DNA from 2 places in the Prevotella heparinolytica genome. Region 2 is predicted to be linked to the other one. Evidence: riboswitches for the same ligand, from Rfam matches in the RefSeq annotation. Region 2 holds a riboswitch; the other holds the start of a gene.

Region 1 (3,416 bases), 1.0 Mb from region 2:
ATTATCGCTCTTTCTGGTTCGTGTAGACTTCGGACAAAGCCTGTACACCGTCGATAAATGGTATTTATGGGGCAATCTGTTCGCTTTGGCCGTGTTTCCCACCGCCATCTCCTTTTTCTGCACCACACAAGCCATTCAGTACATCGGCTCCACTCCGACAGCCATCCTCGGCGCTTTGGAGCCTGTGACAGCCGTGTTTTTCGGAGTAACCATCTTCGGCGAGTCGTTCACACCCAGACTGTGCTTCGGAATAGCGCTGATTATCCTGTCCGTGACACTCATCATAGCCGGTAGCAATATCACCTCTTATCTGGTACGTTTCAGAAAGCTTTTTCCAAGATTGCCGATAAAGAGATAAAGAACACAGGAGGAAACCGCCGGCATCAATCCTTTGCCTGATGCACTGTCAACTGCGGGAACGGGAAACTGATGCCCTCTTTGTTGAATTCCGAATAGATAATCCTGTTCATATCGAAATAGACACCCCAATAGTCTTGGCTCTTCACCCAAACACGGATAACGACGTTTACGCTGCTGTCTGCCAAGGCATGGAGAGCCAGGAAAGGTTCGGGAGTATTCAGTATGCGTTTATCGGCTGCAATGATGCGACGCACAGTTTCCTCCACCTTATTATAATCTTCACCGTATTCCACACCGATAACCCAGTCCACACGACGGGTATCTTCCTTACTATAATTAATCACCGTACCGCTGCTCAAAGCCCCGTTGGGGATGTAAATCACTTTGTTATCGGCTGTGGTAAGAATCGTGTGAAAGATCTGGATTTCGCGCACCGTACCCGACACGCCCTGACTCTCAATCCAATCACCCACTTTATAAGGACGAAGCAACAGGATGACAAGTCCGCCTGCGAAGTTCTGCAAGTTTCCGGACAAGGCCATACCGATGGCCACACCGGCCGATGCCAGCAAGGCGGCAAACGAGGTGGTCTCTATCCCTAACTTTCCGATGACAGCCACTACCAGCAATACTGTCAGCAGGATGTTGACCAAACTTCTCACAAAGCTCTGTATACCGGCGTCAATGTTTCTTTTCACCAAGACTTTGGCAATAAACTTCTTAATGAGGGATATCAGGATACGCCCGATAAAATAGATTATCGCGGCACTAATGATACGTCCGCCGATATCCACGCCCCAACCCATCATTTTTTCCACAAGATATTGCAATTTGCTGAAACTTAATTCAGACGCTTGGTCGGTAATAGCCGACAATAATAAAGGTAACAACATACTTCGCTCTTGATTATGTTAGATTCAAACACGATTCCAAGAATCGGCCTTCAATTCCACTCTCGGTTCTTTTGCCGTGGCTTCTTTCCCTTCTCTTTTCTGTCTCCAAAAGAAGATATGAAAGAACACCGGACTAAACAGTGCCGGATTATTGACATGCAAAAGTAGTGAATAGCTTCGAAAATCCTCTACATTGCTTGTCACTTTCGACAGAAAATCCTACTTTTGCCCCCGATTTCAACGAAGGGGTGCCCCAACATGACGGGCTGAGATCATACCCATTGACCTGATCCGGGTAATGCCGGCGGAGGGAAAAGAGAAGAAAAGTTCCCCTTTTCTATATTAATCTAAACAAATATTGCAAATGAAGAGAAATGCAATGGCAGTCTGCCTGCTGACGGCAGCAATCAGTATCTGCGCACAGACCCACGAAAAGGACAGCATGCGGGTTGTGAACTTGCAAGAGGTGGAAATCATCTCCACACGAGCCACGGGAACCACACCGGTAGCATTCACCAATATCGGTAAAGAGCAGTTGAAAAAACAGAACTTCGGTCAAGACCTGCCCTATCTGCTAAGTATGACACCCTCTGCCATCACCACCAGCGATGCCGGAGCGGGAGTCGGTTACACCACGTTGCGAGTACGCGGCACGGACGGAACACGCATCAACGTCACCGCCAACGGAGTGCCCATCAACGATGCGGAGAGCCACAACGTGTTCTGGGTGAATATGCCCGACTTTGCCTCCTCCGTCAAAGACATGCAGGTACAACGTGGCGCAGGCACATCGACCAACGGTGCAGGAGCTTTCGGCGCCAGTATCAACATGCAAACAGGCGACTTCTCACTCAAGCCGTATGCCGAATTCAATGGTTCATACGGTTCGTTCAACACCCGCAAAGCGACCGTAAAAGCCGGAACGGGATTGATTGACGGACATTGGTCGTTCGACGTACGCCTCTCAAACATCGGCACAGACGGATATATAGACAGGGCTTCCGTGGCCTTGAACTCCTACTACCTGCAAGGAGGTTATTACACGGACAACAGTTCCATCAAACTGATTACGTTTGCCGGCAAGGAGCGCACCTATCACGCTTGGAACTATGCCAGCAAGGAAGCGATGAAGACCTTCGGACGCCGCTTCAATTCATGCGGATATATGTATATCGAAGACAAAAACGGCAACGTACATCAGCCCGACATAACCTATGACTACAACCTTCCCAAAGTCACTCCGTTGCTGGAACAAGGCGGAAGACTCCACTTCTATGATGACCAAACTGATAATTATACGCAGAAGCACTACCAGTTGTTGTTCAACCACAATTTCACTTCACGGTGGAACCTGAACATCGGTCTGCACTACACCAAAGGCGACGGATATTATCAGGAATACAAAGGCAGGCGTACACTCTCCGAATACGGCATGCTTCCTTTTACACACAACGGTGAAACCGTAAAGAAAAGCGACCTTGTACGCAAAAAGGCAATGGACAACCGGTTCGGAGGAGGTATCTTCTCCGTCAACTACAAGACCGACCGCCTGTATGCCGCATTGGGAGGCGGTCTGAACCGATACGACGGCGACCATTTCGGCAAAGTGCTCTGGGTAAAGAACTACATCGGGATGCTGAATCCGGATAACGACTACTACCGCAACAACGCCATCAAGAACGACGGCAACCTCTATCTGAAAGCCAACTACGAGCTGTTTGGCGGACTCAGCGCCTACATCGACCTTCAATACCGCCACATCGGTTATAAGATAGACGGACTGAACGACAAATACGATTGGACAGCCGCCAATCCCGGCATGCAGAAGCTGAACATTGATGAAAAGTTCGACTTCTTCAATCCCAAAGCCGGCTTGTCATGGCAGATAGACCGTAACAGCCGCCTGTACGGTTCGTTCAGCGTGGCACATAAAGAGCCTACGCGCAACAACTACACCGACGGATACTTCACCAAACATCCCGCAGCCGAGCGTCTGTTCGACTACGAAATAGGATATACCTTTGCCAACTCGTGGCTGCACGCAGGCGCCAACTTCTATTACATGGACTACAAAGACCAGTTAGTGCTGACGGGAGAGCTGAACGAAATAGGCGAGCCGATGGCAAACAATGTTCCGGACAGCTACCGCATGGGTATCGAGCT
Region 2 (3,416 bases):
TTAAGAATAAACCTCCCTATAAATACTCCCTCCTTCGGTGGAGGAGGCGGAGATGAAAATCAAAAGAATCGGAGAAAGTCCGATAGCGTCACATGTCGGCAATACAATGGCCGCACTTTGTCGGGGCAAAGCCCACGGCATAGCAGTTGCATTGCCACACCTTATGTCTCTTAAAGTGCGGGCATAAGGGCGGTAAAGTGCGGCATCACCCCTTCTGAAGTGCGGCAATGCGAACTTTCCGTTGCTTTCGTATGGTTTATGTGAAGAAAAAGCATACCTTTGCAGCAGTTTTTTCATTAAACACTAAAACAAGTAAAATTATGAAAGCATTTGTATTTCCGGGTCAAGGCGCTCAATTCGTGGGCATGGGAAAAGACCTGTACGAAAACTCGGCTTTGGCCAAAGAACTTTTTGAAAAAGCAAATGATATCCTCGGATATCGCATCACCGATATCATGTTCAACGGTACGGACGAAGATCTCCGCCAAACCAAGGTTACTCAACCTGCCGTATTCCTTCACTCCGTTATATCCGCCCTCTGCATGGGCGATGGCTTCAAACCCGAAATGACCGCCGGCCATTCGCTGGGCGAATTTTCGGCATTGGTTGCCGCCGGCGCTTTGAGCTTTGAAGACGGCCTGAAACTGGTTTACGCCCGCGCCATGGCCATGCAAAAAGCCTGTGAGGCACAACCTTCTACCATGGCAGCCATCATTGCCCTGCCCGATGAGAAAGTAGAGGAAATCTGCGCTCAGGTAAGCGCCGAAGGCGAAGTATGTGTGGCTGCCAACTACAACAGTCCGGGACAAATCGTTATTTCCGGCTCTATGGCGGGTATCGACAAAGCATGCGAACTGATGAAGGCCGCCGGTGCCAAGCGTGCATTGCCCCTGAAAGTGGGCGGCGCATTCCACTCTCCGCTGATGAACCCTGCCAAAGTAGAACTGGAAGCGGCCATCAACGCCACAGCCATTCATACCCCGAAATGTCCGGTATATCAGAATGTGGACGCATTGCCCCACACCGATCCGGAAGAAATCAAAAAGAATCTGGTGGCTCAGCTGACGGCTTCGGTACGCTGGACGCAAACCGTGAAAAACATGGTTGCCGATGGCGCTACGGACTTTACGGAATGTGGCCCCGGTACGGTTTTGCAAGGATTAATCAAGAAAATCGCTCCCGAAGCATCCGCTCACGGAATCGAATAATATTCAGTCTGATTTAGAGCCTGTTTAAATTTTACGCTGCATTGTCTTTGCAAGTGAAGTTTAAACAGGCTTTTATTCCTGACTTCTTTGTTATGTTCTTTTGTTCTTTTGCCTGAAATCCATACTTTTCAGGCAAAAGAATAAAAGAACTTTTTTTATCTCCCCTATTACTTGCTTTTGCCTCCTCTTTGTTGTATCTTTGCCAACGTAAAGACAAAGGGGTGCCCCTCGACGGGCTGAGATCATACCCTCGAACCTGATGCAGTTAGTACTGCCGTAGGAATTGGATATTTCTTTTCTTCTAAAAGCATCTGCCGTAACGGCGCGCTTCTTTGTGTTTACTTCCATTATTTTTTTAGAAACAGAAAAAATGAAAGTATCAGTCAACAGCAAAGAAGTGGAAACCGATGCCACCACCCTTGCGCAACTTATTGAAGAACTCTCCTTGCCGGCACAAGGCATTGCCGTTGCCGTAGACAACCGCATGGTGCCCCGTGCGGAATGGCCGGCGCATGTCCTGCATGAATCCCTGTCCGTCGTCATCATTAAAGCCGCCTGCGGAGGGTAACTGTCATGGCACAAATTCAGTTTATCACCCATCATACGGAACGGTATTCCCATCCGGATGCCGCACGCATGGCTCTTGAGGGCGGTTGCCGCTGGGTGCAACTGCGCATGAAAGACACACCGGTGGAAGAGATAGAGCCTGTGGCCCTGAAAGTACAAGCCCTTTGCCGACAATATGAAGCCACTTTCATCATTGACGACCATGTGGAGCTGGCTGGGAAACTGCATGCCGACGGTGTGCATCTTGGAAAAAACGATATGCCCATAGCCGAGGCACGCCGTATTTTGGGCGGAAATTTCATCATAGGCGGCACGGCCAATACGTTTGAGGATATACGGATGCACCATGCGGCAGGTGCCGACTACATAGGTTGCGGTCCTTTTCGCTACACCGCCACCAAGAAAAACTTGAGTCCGATATTGGGAATAGAGGGCTATATGGACATTCTCGGCCAAATGCGGAAAGCGGACATATACTTGCCGGTAGTGGCCATCGGAGGAATTACGGCGGAAGACATTCCGGCTGTCATGCAGACAGGCGTTGGCGGGATTGCCCTTTCGGGCGCGGTGCTGAGCGCCCATCAGCCGGTGGAAGAAATGAAAAAAATCATTAGGCTCGTGCAAGGAAGTCGTCAATAAACATGGAAATAGCCAACAACAAAACAACAAATACACCAATATGGAAAAATTAGTGATTGCGGGATGTGAATTCAATTCCCGCTTGTTTTTGGGAACGGGAAAGTTTTATTCCAACGATGTCATGGAACAGTCCGTTCTGGCATCCGGCGCAGAAATGGTGACGGTGGCCATGAAGCGTATCGACCTGAACGACAAAGAGGATGATATGCTGAAACACATCTGTCATCCTCACATCCGGTTGCTGCCCAATACCTCGGGAGTACGCAACGCCGAGGAGGCCGTTTTTGCCGCACAAATGGCACGTGAGGCTTTCGGTACAAATTGGCTGAAACTGGAGATACATCCCGACCCTCGTTATCTGCTGCCCGACTCCGTAGAGACCCTGAAGGCTACGGAAGAGTTGGTGAAGCTGGGATTTGTGGTGCTTCCTTACTGTCAGGCAGACCCGACTTTGTGCAAACGCCTCGAAGAAGCCGGCGCCGCCACCGTCATGCCGTTAGGTGCACCCATCGGAACGAATAAAGGACTGCAAACCCGCGACTTCTTGCGAATCATCATCGAACAGGCCAACATCCCCGTCGTGGTAGACGCCGGCATAGGTGCTCCGAGTCATGCTGCCGAAGCAATGGAGATGGGCGCTGCGGCTTGCCTCGTCAATACCGCCATCGCCGTAGCCGGCAATCCGGTAGCCATGGCAAGAGCATTCAAACAAGCCGTGGAAGCGGGCCGCATGGCTTATGAGGCAAAGCCGGGTGTGCAGGCCGATAATTTTGTGGCGGAGGCAAGTTCACCGTTGACGGCGTTCTTAGAAAACTCTTCTTCCGAGAAAAATGACATTTCTATGACTTTTTGACGTAAATTCTTTTGATTCATTCAATCCAATCATCATGAAAATAACATATCCCCGTTCCGAAAAAGTATATCTGCCGGGTAAGCTGTTTCCCGAATTGCGCGTAGCCATGCGCAAGGTAGAACAAGTGCCCGGCACTCATTTTGCAGATG

The links. Region 2 has a riboswitch for thiamine pyrophosphate ahead of thiS (sulfur carrier protein ThiS). Riboswitches for the same ligand answer to the same signal wherever they lie in the genome.
Region 1: it holds a riboswitch for thiamine pyrophosphate, as region 2 does, so the genes downstream of both, C3V43_RS07385 (TonB-dependent receptor) here and thiS (sulfur carrier protein ThiS) in region 2, are expected to answer to the same signal.

Annotation. Positions count from the first base shown of each region.
Region 1 covers NZ_CP027234.1:1,778,640-1,782,055, forward strand. The annotation lists gene C3V43_RS07375 (DMT family transporter) at 1-358, shown strand, start outside; gene C3V43_RS07380 (mechanosensitive ion channel family protein) at 384-1,253, opposite strand; TPP riboswitch at 1,488-1,584, shown strand; gene C3V43_RS07385 (TonB-dependent receptor) at 1,618-3,416, shown strand, end outside.
Region 2 covers NZ_CP027234.1:749,166-752,581, reverse strand. The annotation lists gene fabD (ACP S-malonyltransferase) at 321-1,208, shown strand; TPP riboswitch at 1,416-1,508, shown strand; gene thiS (sulfur carrier protein ThiS) at 1,579-1,776, shown strand; gene C3V43_RS03070 (thiamine phosphate synthase) at 1,782-2,414, shown strand; gene C3V43_RS03065 (thiazole synthase) at 2,455-3,267, shown strand; gene thiC (phosphomethylpyrimidine synthase ThiC) at 3,302-3,416, shown strand, end outside.